2 regions of the Psychrobacter sp. S4(2024) genome follow, and region 1 is predicted to be linked to the other one. Evidence: predicted binding sites of a transcription regulator. Region 1 holds the regulator's gene; the other holds the start of a gene.
The links. The regulator PhoB, encoded in region 1, activates phosphate uptake and scavenging genes when phosphate is short. The targets are predictions, from matches to a motif close to TGTCATNAANCTGTCATAA.

Region 1 (8,269 bases):
ACATGTTTTACAATCGCCAGTCCAAGCCCCGTACCACCTGTTGCTCGGCTGCGCCCGCTGTCAACGCGATAAAAACGCTCAGTTAAACGGGCAAGATGCTTTGGTGCGATACCGATACCATTATCTTCAACAGCAAATCTGCAGCCTTCAGCAGTCTTAGTCCAACTAATAGAGATATTGCCACCTTTTGGTGTGTATTTAATCGCGTTAATCACTAGATTGGACAGTGCGCTATTTAGGTACATCTCTGAGCCATATAGCCCGTCATAGGTATCAATATGCAAGTGAATCGTATGCTTATATTCTTGATTATACGCCTGCGCATCATCATAGACATGAGTGAGCAGCTTGGTCATATCGATTTCATTAAACGCATGGGTTTCTTCGATTTCGATGCGAGACAGTAGTAATAAGTCATTGACCACCCTATTCATGCGTGCCGTTTGCTGAGTCATCAGCTCAAAACCGCGACGCCAATTCGCAGGCATATCTGGCTGATCAGAGAAATTCTCCAGATATCCCATCAAGACCGTCAATGGTGTACGTAGCTCATGCGAGACATTGGCCACAAAGTCGCGGCGCATCGCTTCTAAATGCTGCAAGCGGGTCACATCATAAATGATCAGTAGTTTTTCATCGCCAAATGGCGTCAGCTCACACTTTAAATAACGATTTGGGTCTTGCCAAGAGACGATATGCACACTCTCATCGGCATCGGCATCGGCATCGGCATCGATATTAATCATTGTTGCTTCCTGATAATACTTAATAAATTCAGGCACTTTAATGAATTCAAAAATACGCCTGCCTTTATCTGAGGATTGCAACAATAATAAATCCTGCGCCGCTTGGTTCCACCATTCAAGTCCATCATCGTCATTGAGCAAAATCACGGCATCACGTAATGCTCGTAAAGCACTTCTGATTTTTTTAAGTTGATTTGTGGCACCTTGCTCATTATCTTGGATAGGCATTTTTATTTATCCATTATTTTTTATAATTTTTCTACTATTGGCCGCTCCCGATAAAAGGCGACACTATTAAAAGGTGACACTATACAATATTCATATTACTAGCGATTACCCTTTTTCGATACGGCTAGAAAATCGATAACCTGTACCGCGTACCGTTTGTATCAATGTATCACAATCATGTGGACGTAGTAATGTGCGCAAACGCTTTACGTGAACATCAATGGTTCTATCTTCGATGTAGACGTTACCGCCCCATACTTGATCGAGCAGCTGGGCACGGGTATAAGCGCGCTCAGGATGGCTCATAAAAAACGCCAATAAGCGATATTCTGTCGGACCCATATCGATAATGTCATCACCCACCATAAAGCGTTGGCTTTTGGCATCTAAAGTTAGCCTGCCTATATTGATAGGTTTGTCGCCGCTTAGCGCGTTACTACGTCGCAATACCGCTTTGATTCTTGAGATAAGCTCACGGGTCGAGAACGGCTTGGTCATATAATCATCAGCGCCTGCATCAAGACCATGCACTTTACTGTCTTCTTCACTTTTGGCGGTCAACATAATAACCGGTATCTCGGCGAGCAGGGTATCGCTTTTTAGCATACGGCAAAAATCGATACCACTTTTATCACCGGGTAACATCCAGTCCAATAAAATCAGCGCTGGACGATGATCGACCACTTGTTGGTGCGCCTCTGACACATCCGCTGCCTGCAAACTATCAAAGCCTGCCATCTCTAGGGTCATGACGACCATTTCCCGAATGGCGTCTTCATCTTCAACAATCAAAATTTGCTCTTTAGACATAATGTATTCTTAATGTTAGAGGACAAAATAGCGTTTATAAAAGCAGTAACAAACGCAAATAAGCGTTTCTTTATTAAAGGGCTTAATTATGACAGCTTAATGACATTTACTCTTAAATTTATAATACTTAGTAGCCATGCTAATGACTTAATGCACTTCTAATAAAAAGTTTAATGGTCCATCATTGACACTCAACACTTGCATATCAGCGCCAAACTGACCCGTTGCAACCGTTAAATACTGCGTCTTTGCGTAATCAACTAATTGTGCAAATAAAGCTTGTGCCATATCAGGTGCCATTGCGCTACCAAAGTCAGGGCGGCGACCTTTATCCGTCTTTGCCATCAGAGTAAATTGTGAGACCAATAATAGCCCACCACCGACTTGCTGGATATTTTTATCGAGTTTACCGTATTTGGCTGGATCGTCATCATTGTCAAAAATACGATAGGTGAGGATTTTATCAATCATCCGCTGCGCACTTTGTAAGTTATCATCGTGTCCCAAGCCGATATATGCCAGCACACCTTGCTCAATAGCACCAACCTCCTGCCCATCAACGCTGACACTGGCATATTTGACTCGCTGAATAAGAGCTCTCATTGCTTACTTCCTTTAACGATTATGGTCATACAGTCTGCTGCGGACCATGATAAAATACAATTATCTGTGCAGGTACTTATGATTATGTTTATAAATAAATCTAGCTATAAAACTGCCTATCTATGATTTTTTAATACAACTTTTTATTTTAATAACTATTTTTAATCCCTACTTTGGTCATCTATTATGAATGTATTTACTACCTTACAGCAATTTGTCCCGCAGCAAAAAATCAGTAAAGTCGCAGGGCGCTTAGCTGCCAGTCGCCACCCTTGGGTTAAGCGTACGTTTATCCGCAGTTTTGCCAAAGCGTATGATGTTAGCTTAGATGAATATGAGCGTCAAAGCCTAAACGCTTATGAGAGCTTTAATGATTTCTTTACTCGTGAGCTCCAAGACAATGCCCGTATTATCGATGCCAGTATGAATGGTATTGTTAGTCCTGCAGATGGCATGATTTCGCAGCTTGGGCAGATTCATGACCATAAGCTACTGCAAGCCAAAGGTCGTGACTATGATATCGGTCAGCTCTTAGCTGATAGCGCAGATGGCGATTATTTTGCGGATGGTAGTTTTGCTACGGTCTATCTTGCCCCAAGCAACTATCACCGTGTGCATATGCCATTTGACGGTATATTAACCAAAACCCGCTATGTACCTGGTACACTATTTTCGGTCAATAATACCACGGCTGCTAATGTACCGGATTTGTTTGCTCGTAACGAGCGCCTCGTCTGTCTGTTTGATACCGCCTATGGTAAAGCGGCAGTAGTGATGGTTGGTGCGATGATTGTCGCTGGGATTGAGACAGTGGCGACGGGTAAAATTAGCCGTACCGATGATATTCAAGAAGTAGGCCATGATATGAGCTTTAAAAAAGGTGACGAGCTTGGTCGTTTTTATTTAGGTTCAACCGCAATTGTAGTACTGCCAAAAGCAGCAAAAACGGATTGGCAAGATACCATGCAGCATGGCTCAATCGTTCAAATGGGGCAACTGTTGGGTAGCGCTAAAACCTAATACCATTTATCTAAGTAAAAAACTTGTGTAATAAGTAATATTGAAAAAAAATGAGCATAGACAGTAATCAGAATACTGCCTATGCTTTTTTTGTGCCCACTCCTTTCTTATGTTTTTTAACACTTTCTTTTTTCAGTCGTTTTTTGTGATAGTAAGGCTTTATGTCATCAAACTGTCATATTTATTTGGCACAATCTCCTTATTAACCGCAGAGCATCATTTCAGCAAACCCCAGAAAACCATTGTCATTGTTATTTATAAATGCTTGATACTCAAAATTGATTAATTTTAGGAGAAATAATGCGTTATTCATTCATGGCAGTAGCAATCGCTAGCACTTTGACATTAGCCGCTTGTAACCAAACGACTAGCAACAACGAGAGCGATAAAACCGACGAAGCAGCCACAACAGCACCATCAAACACTGCTGTGAGTAGCGACGCTAGTGCTAGCTCAGCTGAAAGTGCATCGATGAGTATTACCGGTGCTGGTGCTTCTTTTCCACAGCCTATCTATGCTAAGTGGTCAGATGCCTACAATAAAGCCACAGGTGGTCAAGTGAACTATCAGTCTATTGGCTCATCGGGTGGTATCAAGCAAATCGTTGCTAAGACTGTAGATTTTGGGGCATCTGATGCGCCGATGACACCAGAAGAGTTGAACGAAGCCGGTCTGATACAGTTCCCAAGCGTCATCGGTGGCGTGGTACCTATTGTTAATATCGATGGTATTGAGCCCGGTCAGTTAAAGCTCGATGGCAAAATGCTTGCTGATATTTATCTGGGTAAAATTAGTAAATGGAACGACCCTGCAATCGCGGCTATGAATCCTGAGCTTAAATTACCAGACGCTGCCATTACCACAGTGTTTCGCTCAGATGGTTCTGGTACAACCTTTAACTTCACTGATTATCTAGCCAAAGTATCAAGCGATTGGAATGACAGTGTAGGCGTCGATAAGACCGTTAAATGGCCAACGTCGGCTACCGGTGCGGGTGGTAAAGGTAATGAAGGTGTGGCGAGCTATGTCACGCGTATGAAAAACTCTATCGGCTATGTTGAATACGCTTACGCTAAGCAAAACGGTATGGCACACGTTGCCCTGAAAAATGCTGCGGGCAATGTCGTACAACCTTCTGCCAAAACCTTTGCAGCAGCAGGTGACATCGATTGGTCAAAGCAAGAAGGCTTTTATAAAGTCATTACCAACTCTGAAACAGCACAAGCTTGGCCAATCGCCGCAGCCACTTTTATCTTAGTACATAAGCAGCCACAAGATGCCAAACAAGTCGCTGGTGTATTGAAGTTCTTTGACTGGGCTTATGCCCAAGGTGATGACGACGCTATGGCGCTTGATTACGTACCGTTCTCTGATACTGCGGTTGCCTTATTTAAAGCAAAATGGAGTGAGGTCAAAGGCAGCGACGGCCAACCTGTCTATAAGCCTGCACAGTAACCTGTTTATCCTAGTGATTGCATAATCACTGTCGAGCCAACCTCTCAAACCACTATTCTCCGGTAGGGGTTTGAGAGGTTTTATCACAGAAAATTTAAAGATTTTTTTAAGTTTGTTGTGATAAAACCTCTTTTACTATTTTGACTTGATTCTATTCAACGCTGAGACACTTATGAATGATTTAAGGTCCCAACTGGCTAAACAAAAACGTTACGATGCTATCTTTGTCAATGCGACTAAAGCATTTGCAATCTTGGTGCTATTGTCACTTGGTGGCATCCTGCTCTCATTAATCGTAGGCGCTTGGCCCAGTATCACTGAATTTGGACTGGGATTTTATACCAGCAATAACTGGGATACAGTGAACGATCAATATGGGGCACTTGCACCTATTTACGGTACGATTGTCACCTCCCTTATTGCGATCGCTATTGCTGTGCCAGTGAGCTTTGGTATTGCTATCTTTTTGACCGAACTGTGCCCTAACTTCTTAAAAAAGCCATTGGGCATCGCCATTGAGCTGTTGGCAGGTATTCCTTCTATTATTTATGGCATGTGGGGTTTGTTTGTCTTTGCGCCGTATTTTAGCGAACACATTCAGCCATGGTTGATTGAAAACATCGGTCCTCTGCCTATTATCGGGCAAGTATTCACTGGTGCACCGATGGGGCTTGGTATGTTTACCGCCTCCTTGGTACTGGCAATTATGATTATTCCTTTTATTGCCGCCACCATGCGGGATGTTTTTTCTGTGGTGCCTGATTTATTAAAAGAATCTGCGTATGGCATGGGTGCGACGACGTGGGAAGTGATGTTCAAAATCATCTTACCTTATACTAAAGCTGGCGTGGTCGGTGGTGTGATTTTAGGGCTTGGACGCGCATTGGGCGAGACGATGGCTGTGACTTTCTTAATCGGTAATGCCTTTAATATCAGCCCAAGTCTGTTTACCTCTGGGGTGACGATTACCTCTGCGCTCGCCAATGAATTTGCCGAAGCATCAAGTGAATTGCATTTGGCATCCCTACTACATTTGGGTTTAATCCTATTTGTTATTACCTTTATTGTCTTGTCCATCTCTAAGCTGATGCTTATGCGTATCGACCAAAAAGCTGGTCACTAAGTAGCGCCAATATCCTGTTATAAAGCAAGCATGTTAATCAACCACTTAACCCAATCCTTCGACCAACAAAGGACAAACGCCTAATGACTTTAGCGACTGTCACGACTGATAACGACCAAACCAGCCAGCCGACTTTACGCTTTGAAGACCGCTACAACAAGCGTTTATATCATAAGCGTCGCCTGATCAATAGATTGGGGCTTGGTTTTGCCATCTCAGCCATCGCTTTTGGTTTGTTCTGGCTGACATGGATTTTGCTGACGCTTTTTGTTGAGGGTTTTCAAGGGTTAATCGAGATGCCGGTATTTATGGCAGATACACCACCGCCTATGGGCGACGGCGGTTTACGTAATGCTATTATTGGTTCATTGATGATCGCCTTGTTAGGTCTCGCTATTGGTACGCCGGTTGGAATGATGGCGGGCATCTATTTAGCGGAGTTCTCACAAGGCAGCTGGTTGGGTAAAGTTACTCGCTTTTTAAACGATATCTTGCTGTCAGCGCCCTCTATCGTGATTGGTCTTTTTGTTTATGCATTGATGGTGAAAGGTCAAAGCTTCTCCGGCTGGGCTGGTGCAGTTGCGCTTGCTTTGATTGTGATTCCAATTGTCGTGCGCACCACTGAGAATATGCTCAATCTGGTACCAAATACTTTACGTGAAGCGGCGTATGCACTCGGTACGCCAAAGTGGAAGCTGATCAGCACGGTCACACTTAAAGCGGCTAAAGCGGGTCTAACCACAGGGGTGCTATTGGCATTTGCCCGTATCACTGGCGAGACCGCGCCGTTACTATTTACTGCGTTAAACAATCAGTATTTCAGCACCGATATGAGCCAACCGATGGCAAACTTACCGAACACTATTTATCAGTTTGCGATGAGCCCTTATGACAACTGGCATGCATTGGCATGGGCGGCAGCATTACTGATTACCATGACAGTACTGATAGTCAATATTCTCGCGCGCTTTATTGGCGGTAAAGATCATACAAGATAGCTGATTTAAGAATTGACTAAGCAGCCAATTTATAGCGCACGTTTAGCACTTATGTTCAGCACCTATATTGACAACATTCTAAAATAATTGGATATGATGATGACAGACTTACTAGAAAGAAAAGCGGTTAAGCAAGAGAATAAGCAAAACGTCAGCCAACGTGGTTTATTTGGTCAATCATTTTCCAATATAGATCAAGGAAGTCAGAAGCATCAAGGGCAGCAGCCTGACAGTGCTTTTTTGACTCAGCAAACAGTAGCAGATATCCCTCAGCATATGCCGCCTGCCAAGATGAGTATTCGAGATCTCAATTTCTATTATGGTGACTTTCAAGCGCTAAAAAATATTAATATTGATATTCCAGACAAAAAAGTGACTGCTTTTATCGGGCCTTCAGGTTGCGGTAAATCCACACTATTACGTACGTTTAATCGTATGTATGATCTATATCCCGGTATGCGTGCAGAAGGTAATATCAACCTCGATGGCAAAAATATCTTGGGCAAAGACATCGATGTGAACTTGCTACGCGCACAAGTCGGTATGGTCTTTCAAAAACCGACGCCATTTCCAATGTCCATCTATGACAACGTGGCATTTGGCGTACGCCTCTACGAGAAGCTAAGCAAAGCTGAGATGGATAATCGTGTCGAATGGGCACTCAAAAAGGCGGCTTTATGGCTTGAGGTAAAAGACAAACTTCGTGCATCAGGATTGTCGTTATCCGGTGGTCAACAGCAACGTCTTTGTATCGCTCGCGGTGTGGCGACAAAACCTGAAGTATTGCTCCTAGATGAGCCAACCTCAGCGCTCGACCCTATCTCGACAGGCGCGATTGAAGAGCTCATTACCGATTTAAAAAACGACTATACGATTGCTATCGTTACCCACAATATGCAGCAAGCGGCACGCGTCTCTGACTATACCGCCTATATGTATCTGGGCGATATGGTAGAGATGGGTGAGACGGATCAGATATTTACCAACCCCGCTCAAAAGGCGACTGAAGACTATATTACTGGTCGCTATGGTTAAAACAGTTTGTATAAATATAGTCAGTCCTAAATACAATAAGTACAAATATTATAACGCGCTACTAGGATAAATTTTTCTTGCTTGCTGTGCCTACGCAGACAGAGGCGGCGCAAAAATTATCCCAGTAGCACTGTGTTTGATTTGTAGTGGATTGACTATAGATGTATTTTTTATGCTTATATCCTATTTAAATCTACAAGAATAAGGAAGCCGCCATGCTAATAACGCAAAAACATTTATCAAAGGGTTTT
Region 2 (8,269 bases), on a different contig from region 1:
GATCACCGGTGCAGCCCAGATGGACGGCGCAATCCTAGTTGTATCAGCGACTGACGGCCCTATGCCACAAACCCGTGAGCACATCCTGCTTTCACGTCAGGTTGGCGTACCGTACATCGTCGTATTCATGAACAAGTGCGACGTTGTTGATGACGAAGAATTGTTAGAGCTAGTAGAAATGGAAGTTCGTGAATTATTAAGCGACTATGACTTCCCAGGTGATGACACCCCAATCATCCACGGTTCTGCGACTGAAGCCCTAAAAGGCTCACAAGAAAAATATGGTCAACCAGCCGTTGTAGAACTATTAAACGTTCTTGACACCTACATCCCAGAGCCAGAGCGTGACATCGACAAAGCATTCCTAATGCCAATCGAAGACGTATTCTCAATCTCAGGTCGTGGTACTGTTGTAACTGGCCGTGTTGAATCTGGTATCGTACGCGTTGGCGACGAGATCGAAATCGTTGGTATCCGTGACACGCAAAAAACCACCTGTACTGGTGTAGAGATGTTCCGTAAACTGCTTGACGAAGGTCGTGCAGGCGAAAACTGTGGCGTACTACTACGTGGTACTAAGCGTGAAGACGTACAACGTGGCCAAGTACTTGCTAAGCCAGGTTCTATCACTCCTCATACCAAGTTTGACGCTGAAGTATATGTATTGTCAAAAGAAGAGGGTGGTCGTCACACACCATTCCTAAACGGCTATCGTCCACAGTTCTATTTCCGTACCACTGACGTAACTGGCGCAATCCAATTACAAGACGGTACTGAAATGGTTATGCCTGGTGATAACGTTGAGATGGGCGTAGAGCTTATCCACCCAATCGCTATGGACAAAGGTCTTCGCTTTGCTATTCGTGAAGGCGGCCGTACTGTAGGCGCTGGTGTTGTTGCTAACGTATTGAACTAATACTTAATGCTGTCAGAGTAATCTGATCTTCGTTAATCATTAGTCAAAAGCCATCCTCGAAAGAGGGTGGCTTTTTTTTGGGTATGGTTTGCTAATAGAATGACAGTGTCGACAATCAACGATAATATAACTGATATTAAAGCCAACAAATAAAGGGGCGCTGATGTTAGATATAAAGATGCTATTAGATGAACCAGATAAGCGTAAAGAAATGGTCGAAGCAGTTGCAGCTGTTGAAGCTATGGTTCAGCTACAAGACCCTTGGACATCTCAAACAATAGCTGACCTGCTCGAACAGGATAGTATCAGTCTGATGGTTGTTACTGATAATTCTGCAAACGAATTGGTTGGCTACTGCTTATACCAATTATTGTTTGAGCAAGCAGAGATTTTACGCATTGGCACTCATCCTGATTATCAGCGTCAAGGTATAGCATCACGAGTTTTTATTAGACTAGATGAGGCGTTAAAGGCCAATCAAGTAGAGAGTCTTTTATTAGAAGTGCGGGCAGACAATACTGCTGCGATCGCGTTATATGAGCAGCAAGGGTTTACTGTGATTCATACACGTAAAAGCTACTATCAAGCAGCGCATCAACCGGCAGTCGACGCGCTAATCATGCAGCGTATTTATAATTAATCTTAAAAAATATTAGTAGCTTTTATTGTTTGAGATTTAAAACAATAACAAATATAAAATTCGGTGTGGTATCGAGGTTTCCTTATCAAGATAAAGGCAGTGTCTTTTTACACACGTCAATGTCGAGTTTATAATCACTATCAGCCTTCATATGCTGAAGAATATCAATGCGTTCGGTCAACATCTCTATCATCAAACTGATGGTCGTTTGTTGTTTTCTGATTTGAATCAGTTTTTGCTGGGTAATGCTCAGCTGTAAGTCAATATCAAGCTGCCCATCATAATAATCATTGAGGCTGTCTTTGATTTCAGTCAGGGTAAAGCCAATTGCTTGCGCGCTTTTAATTAATTCGATACGTTCAACACATTCTGGATGAAACTCAGTATATAGCCGCGAACCTGCCTGACGCTTACGCGATTTTAGTAGTCCCAATTGATCATAGTGACGAATCGTATCTTTAGTGGTGTTGGCTTTGGTTGCCAGCTTACCTATTAATAAAAAAGAGGTATCAGGTGCCATAATATACTCATGATCGTTATAAGTAAGTTACTGATTTATGAAAATATTGCTGATTAAACGTAATAGTATTAATCATACGTACTCAATCGAGTCGCGCTATTTTAACTATCGATTAGCCAGATCAACTTTAGATTTTAAAATAAAGTAATAAACTAGAGGTTTAATTGCCAAGGTTGCAAACTCCCTAACAGCGGTACCGCTAGAGGCTTATGCGAGTTTTTGTGCCAATTATCTGAACTATTAGATATTAATATATCTAGTTGAGCCAAAAACTCAGTACGTGACAAGGTAATAGCACCTAAACTCATGAGATGATCGTTAGGGAGTTGACAGTCGACAAGATTAACATTGCTTTGCTCACATAAGCGCATCAAGCCCCAAAATGCTAGCTTTGATGCATTAGAAGCGATATGGAACATCGATTCACCAAAATAAATACCACCTATTTTTAAGCCATATAAACCACCAACGAGCGTGCCTTTATCATCCCAAACTTCAATACTATGCGCGAAGCCTTGAGCATGTAGCTCGCTATAGGCTTCAATCATCTCATCATGAATCCAAGTATGTTCGCCTTCAGGCTGACTTTCATTAAGATCGTCATTAACGCCATTACTACGCGGTAAACTACAAGCGTGTATGACTTCATCAAAAGCTTGATTCAGCGTCAACTGCCAACGACTACGGTTTGCTTGCTTACGTAGCGATTTACTCGGCTGATAGTCTGTCGGCTGCATCACACATCGGGGTTCAGGGCACCACCAAGCAATTGGCTCATCGTCATTAAACCAAGGAAATAGACCCTGTGCGTAAGCAGAAATCAGCGTCTCAGGAGCTAAATCTCCCCCGATAGCCACAATACCCATACCTTCAGGATCTACTATCGCTGGCTCTGGAAAGTCATAACGCCCAAGACTCTTGATATGTTGAACAAAAGCCTCAGGCGTTATGCGAATATTATTAACAAAATCGCTCATTTACGCTTCTTTGTCAGCTGTCAACGTTGAAGCATAAGTATGATCTTGAGCGACCGTTTCGCCTATTGCATCTAGGTACTTTTCAGCATCAAGTGCTGCCATACAGCCCGTACCAGCAGAGGTGATCGCTTGACGATAGACATGATCTGCGACGTCACCTGCGGCAAAAACACCTTCGATACTGGTTTGGGTAGCACTACCATTAAGCCCGCTGTTGACGATCAGATAACCGTCTTTCATCTCTAACTGACCTTTAAATAAATCAGTATTCGGCTTATGACCAATGGCGACAAACATACCAAACACGTCCAGTTGCTTGGTGCTGCCATCAATCATAGATTCAATAACAACGCCATTTACGCCCATATCATCACCAACCACTTCTTTTACGCTGTAGTTCCACTCGATTTTGACATTACCATTTTCGGCTTTTTCAAATAGTTTATCTTGTAGGATTTTTTCTGAGCGTAAGCTATCACGACGATGGACTAAAGTGACTTCAGCTGCAATATTTGATAGATACAGCGCTTCTTCAACGGCCGTGTTACCACCACCGATAACTGCCACTTTTTGGTTTTTATAAAAGAAGCCATCACAAGTTGCACAAGCAGAAACGCCAAGACCACGGAATTTGGTTTCTGACTCTAGACCTAGATACTGTGCTGATGCGCCGGTTGAGATAATAAGAGCATCACAGGTGTAATTGCCATTATTACCGGTCAGCTCAAAAGGACGCACATTTAAATTCACAGCATTAACATGATCATAAACCAGTTCAGTACCAAAGCGCTCGGCATGGGCTTTCATACGCTCCATTAATGCAGGACCAGTCAAATCATGTGCATCACCCGGCCAGTTATCAACTTCGGTCGTCGTCGTGAGCTGTCCGCCGACTTCCATACCGGTGACCATAACAGGCTTTAGGTTGGCGCGTGCTGCATACACAGCGGCAGAATAACCAGCAGGACCTGAACCTAAAATAATGAGTTTTTCGTGGCGTGGAGCAGTATTGTCAGTTGCCATAAGATTTCCTTGCTAGAGCAATAAAAGTGAAAGGGTTCAACGTTAAAATAATAAGTAGATATTATAAAAGATAAGCGTAAAAATGACGACGTATCTGGTTATTATGGTTGCTATGTGATAATAACATAAGGGCTAAGAGCAAAAAGTGCAAGTTTGCTAAAACAAATATGGGTATCATTAGAACTAAAGTATCTGAAGCTTGAAGTTTTAGTACCAAAAATGAGCCCATATTCAAATATAGTCAGTGAAAAGTGATATATAAACATCACGTACTGCTGGTATTAATTTGTCTTGCTTCCTGTGCCTACGCAGACAGAGGCTATAAAAAATTTATACCAGCAGTAACGTAGAGCTTTAATATATTTTGGTTAGATGCTAATGCAAAAAGAACAGGCATCATTTTTCACTAGCTGCATTTTTGGCTAAATCACTACTGGATTGATTTTCTTATGCGCTTTATTGATAACACGGTCGCCATGGCAGCTATGTATTTGTTATTATAAGAAGTTGTATGCCGCGCACAAAACAAAAACAGCAATGCGGTCAATATTTTGCCGTAGTATTTTAGATAAAGTTTTTGTGTTATTACGCCACATCAGTCGTAACCTATTACAGCAGTTTCTATCAAGAATTTATGTCAGCATGATTAAGCTTAATCATGGTTTGACGACTATTGAGTATTCATGACGAGTATTAACAACAAGGCAGATCTTACGTGATATCAGCACCAATTATTGATTACTTAAAAAAGGGCATATTTACCCTACTGGGATTACTCCTCGCGGTTTATTTGTTTGTTATTTTGATGACTTATACCGGTAATGATCCTAGCTGGTCGCACATCAGTAGTGATATGACGACCATTAATAATATGGGCGGCGAGATGGGCGCATGGCTCTCAGATTTGCTGTATAGCTTCTTTGGTTTTGGTGCATGGTGGTTACTGGCGTTTCTGGTTTATGAGTCAGTACTGATTTGGTGGGATAATAAACCGACGTTTTGGTTATTACGCTTGGTTGCTTACGTGTTTTTAATATTGAGCAGTAGTGCATTATTTGCCCAACTGATCGCATTGGTACAGCAGGTAGCAGATCCAATATCATCAGGGCTCAAAGGAGTTGCGGGCGGTATTATTGGTCTTGAGCTACAAGCGAGGCTAGCACAGCTATTATCGCAGTGGGGGAGTGTGACGTTTTTGGCAGTGTTTGTCGCTATTACGACCACCTTTGCCTTTAATATTCATTGGATGAGTATTTACGAAAAAATTAAAACTTTGTCTTGGTTTGGGTCAGGTGTCAAAAACCTTGATAGCAGCCTTGATGCTAGTCAAATAACACAAGAAGACAATGCTAATAGTGCTGCCGATAAACAAGGTCGTGATATAGCAATAAGTGATACTAATACTCCAGAATATGAGCAATTGCCTCTTGAGTTGCAAGTGGATGAACAGGCTAAAAATAAACAGCAAGACAATAGAAGTGGTCGTTTTAATAGCGCATTGACAGACTTTTTATCGTCTTCAGGATTGGGTGCCAGTGTAAAAGCTTCTATGGCAGCCGCTGCGCAAGTCGCCAGTGAAAGTACCAAACGAGAAGAGCAGCTGCAAACTGCAGCCGCCACAACGATTAGCAATAGCGCTTTTAATCTGAATAAAACATCAGTACCTGCTATCAATGCTACGCCAATGCCTATCAGAAAGGTTGAGCCAAGTTTTGCATGGAACGATGCAAATACTGTCGCTGATTTATTAGCAAACCAGATAGAAAATGAGCAAGATACGATACCTTATGATGTCGTAAATGCTCCATATTCAGAGGCATCAGCTGCTGCTTCTGTTGACAGCTTAAGTATTGAAATTTCTTCTGCTAGCCCAGTTCTTGATATCACTCAAGAGGAGACTCAGCAACAAGCAGCACATTCGTTAAATGATTATGCACCGAACATGTCAACTACGCAGCTAGATACTCCTGAATCAACGCCTAGCGTCGATAGCTTAGTGGATGCGTGGTTGGCAGAACATGAGGCAGTGCCGGAAGCGACTGATTTTAGCCATGAACAAGAATTATCTGCCGTAGAGACATTAACAGAAACTGCAGCTGCACCTATTCAGCAGCAAACTACTCTCTCACCAAACGACACTACTGACGACGTTCCTAATAATGCTGCAAATGACTTGTTGAACGATTTGGAGTCTTTTTCTGATGCTGATGTAGAGAATACATCAGAAATAATAGATATGACACCGACCAATACCCCGCCTGCAAATCCAAAAGCAGAGAGTACGGCTACCATATCAAGTATCGAGTCAGCCACAGTAACTAAACCAACCATGAGTTTTGCAGTCCCAGAAGGTGATAGTAGCAATCATATTACGGATATGATGCCAGAAGACGACAATGTTTATGATAGCACTGACGCGATTGATGCTCCCATTATGCCTCATATTAGTGATGATATTGCATTCAGTCAAAAATCACGCTCAATGCAAACGGCTGCCTATCGTAGTAGTCTGTCGCCGATTCCAGAGATGTCGATCTTAGATAAGCCAGACCCCAATCGCCAGCCAAGTTATACGCTTGCTGAGCTTGAGCAGTTATCAGAGCTACTGGAAATCAAATTACAAGAGTTCAATGTCAAAGCAAACGTTGTCAATGCGATTCCAGGACCTGTCGTCACTCGCTTTGAAGTAGACCTAGCGCCTGGGATAAAAGCCAGTAAAGTCACAGGGATTTCACGCGATTTGGCACGCTCATTATCGATGGCATCTTTACGTGTGGTCGAGGTTATTCCTGGCAAGCCATACATTGGCATTGAAGTGCCCAACAAACAGCGCGAAATGGTACGCTTAATTGAACTATTGGATACCGAAAAATTTAAAGATCCTAAAGCGCAAATCAGTATGGCGATGGGTAAAGATATTGGCGGTAAAGCTATTATTACTGATCTTGCACGAGCGCCGCATATGTTGGTCGCTGGTACGACGGGTTCTGGTAAATCAGTCTTGGTCAACGCGATGTTACTATCGATGCTGCTCAAATATACGCCGAACGAGCTGCGAATGATTCTTATCGATCCTAAGCAGCTTGAACTTGCCAACTATAATGATATCCCGCATTTGCTGACCCCAGTCGTTACCGATATGACTGAGGCGGCAAGTGCCTTGTCATGGTGCGTCGCAGAGATGGAACGTCGTTATCAGCTTATGAGCTTGCTAAAGGTGCGTAAACTAAATGAGTTTAACAAAAAAGTGATCGCTGCTGAAAAATCAGGTAATCCAATGCTTGACCCATTATGGCGACCCAATGACAGCGTAAGTATTAGCCAAGCACCAAAGCTAAAAACCTTACCGATGATTGTCATCGTTGCCGACGAGTTTGCCGATATGATTATGCAGGTCGGTAAGCAGGCAGAAGAGTTAATTACACGCTTGGCGCAAAAATCTCGGGCAGCAGGGATTCATTTAATCCTTGCGACTCAGCGTCCTTCAGTTGATGTGATTACTGGTTTGATTAAAGCCAATATTCCGGTACGAGCAGCGTTACGAGTCAACTCAAAAGTCGATTCACGGACTATTTTGGATAGCGGCGGCGCCGAAGATATGCTTGGTAATGGCGATATGCTGTTCTTAGGGCCTGGGCAGATTGAACCTGATCGTGTCCATGGAGCTTATGTCAGCGATGAAGAAGTCAATAGCGTCTGTGATGCATGGCGTGAGCGCGGTGCGCCTGATTATATCGACAATATGGCAGGCAATTTTGAATTGTCTAGTCCTAGCGGTGGCAGTAGTGCTGCCAATGCCTCTGGTGAAGATGATGACCTGTACAACGAAGCCGTTGGTTTTATTATGGAGACTCGTAAAGTTTCCGCTTCTAGTATTCAGCGTAAATTTAGCATTGGCTATAACCGCGCCGCACGTATTGTTGACTCGATGGAAGAGGCGGGACTGGTCAGTTCAATGGGTAAGAGTGGTAAACGTGAGCTACTAATGTAGAGCTTATGTTTGACTGGATAGTAAAAAGACGATTTACGAAAGTAACTCGTCTTTTTTATTGAAGATATTAAAAAATTTTATGTATTAAAAAGTGTTAAGAGCATGATTGTCAGGCTATCAATCAATTGCCCATATCAAATATAATTCTAAATACCGTAAATGACTAATGAGTTTGTTTATTCATTATAAACAGTAAGGTTTT

Region 2: VLA57_RS05440 (DNA translocase FtsK) is a predicted target of PhoB. The motif match lies at 4,709-4,727, and genes of this name have one in related genera.

What each region holds. Positions count from the first base shown of each region.
Region 1 covers NZ_JAZAQR010000001.1:1,071,921-1,080,189, forward strand. Annotated here, with positions in the region: gene phoR (phosphate regulon sensor histidine kinase PhoR) at 1-974, opposite strand, end outside; gene phoB (phosphate regulon transcriptional regulator PhoB) at 1,080-1,784, opposite strand; gene dtd (D-aminoacyl-tRNA deacylase) at 1,932-2,387, opposite strand; gene asd (archaetidylserine decarboxylase) at 2,574-3,407, shown strand; gene pstS (phosphate ABC transporter substrate-binding protein PstS) at 3,708-4,862, shown strand; gene pstC (phosphate ABC transporter permease subunit PstC) at 5,035-5,985, shown strand; gene pstA (phosphate ABC transporter permease PstA) at 6,069-6,983, shown strand; gene pstB (phosphate ABC transporter ATP-binding protein PstB) at 7,083-8,018, shown strand; gene phoU (phosphate signaling complex protein PhoU) at 8,234-8,269, shown strand, end outside.
Region 2 covers NZ_JAZAQR010000002.1:116,679-124,947, reverse strand. Annotated here, with positions in the region: gene tuf (elongation factor Tu) at 1-916, shown strand, start outside; gene rimI (ribosomal protein S18-alanine N-acetyltransferase) at 1,080-1,556, shown strand; gene VLA57_RS05455 (MerR family transcriptional regulator) at 1,642-2,076, opposite strand; gene aat (leucyl/phenylalanyl-tRNA--protein transferase) at 2,229-3,053, opposite strand; gene trxB (thioredoxin-disulfide reductase) at 3,054-4,076, opposite strand; gene VLA57_RS05440 (DNA translocase FtsK) at 4,792-8,067, shown strand.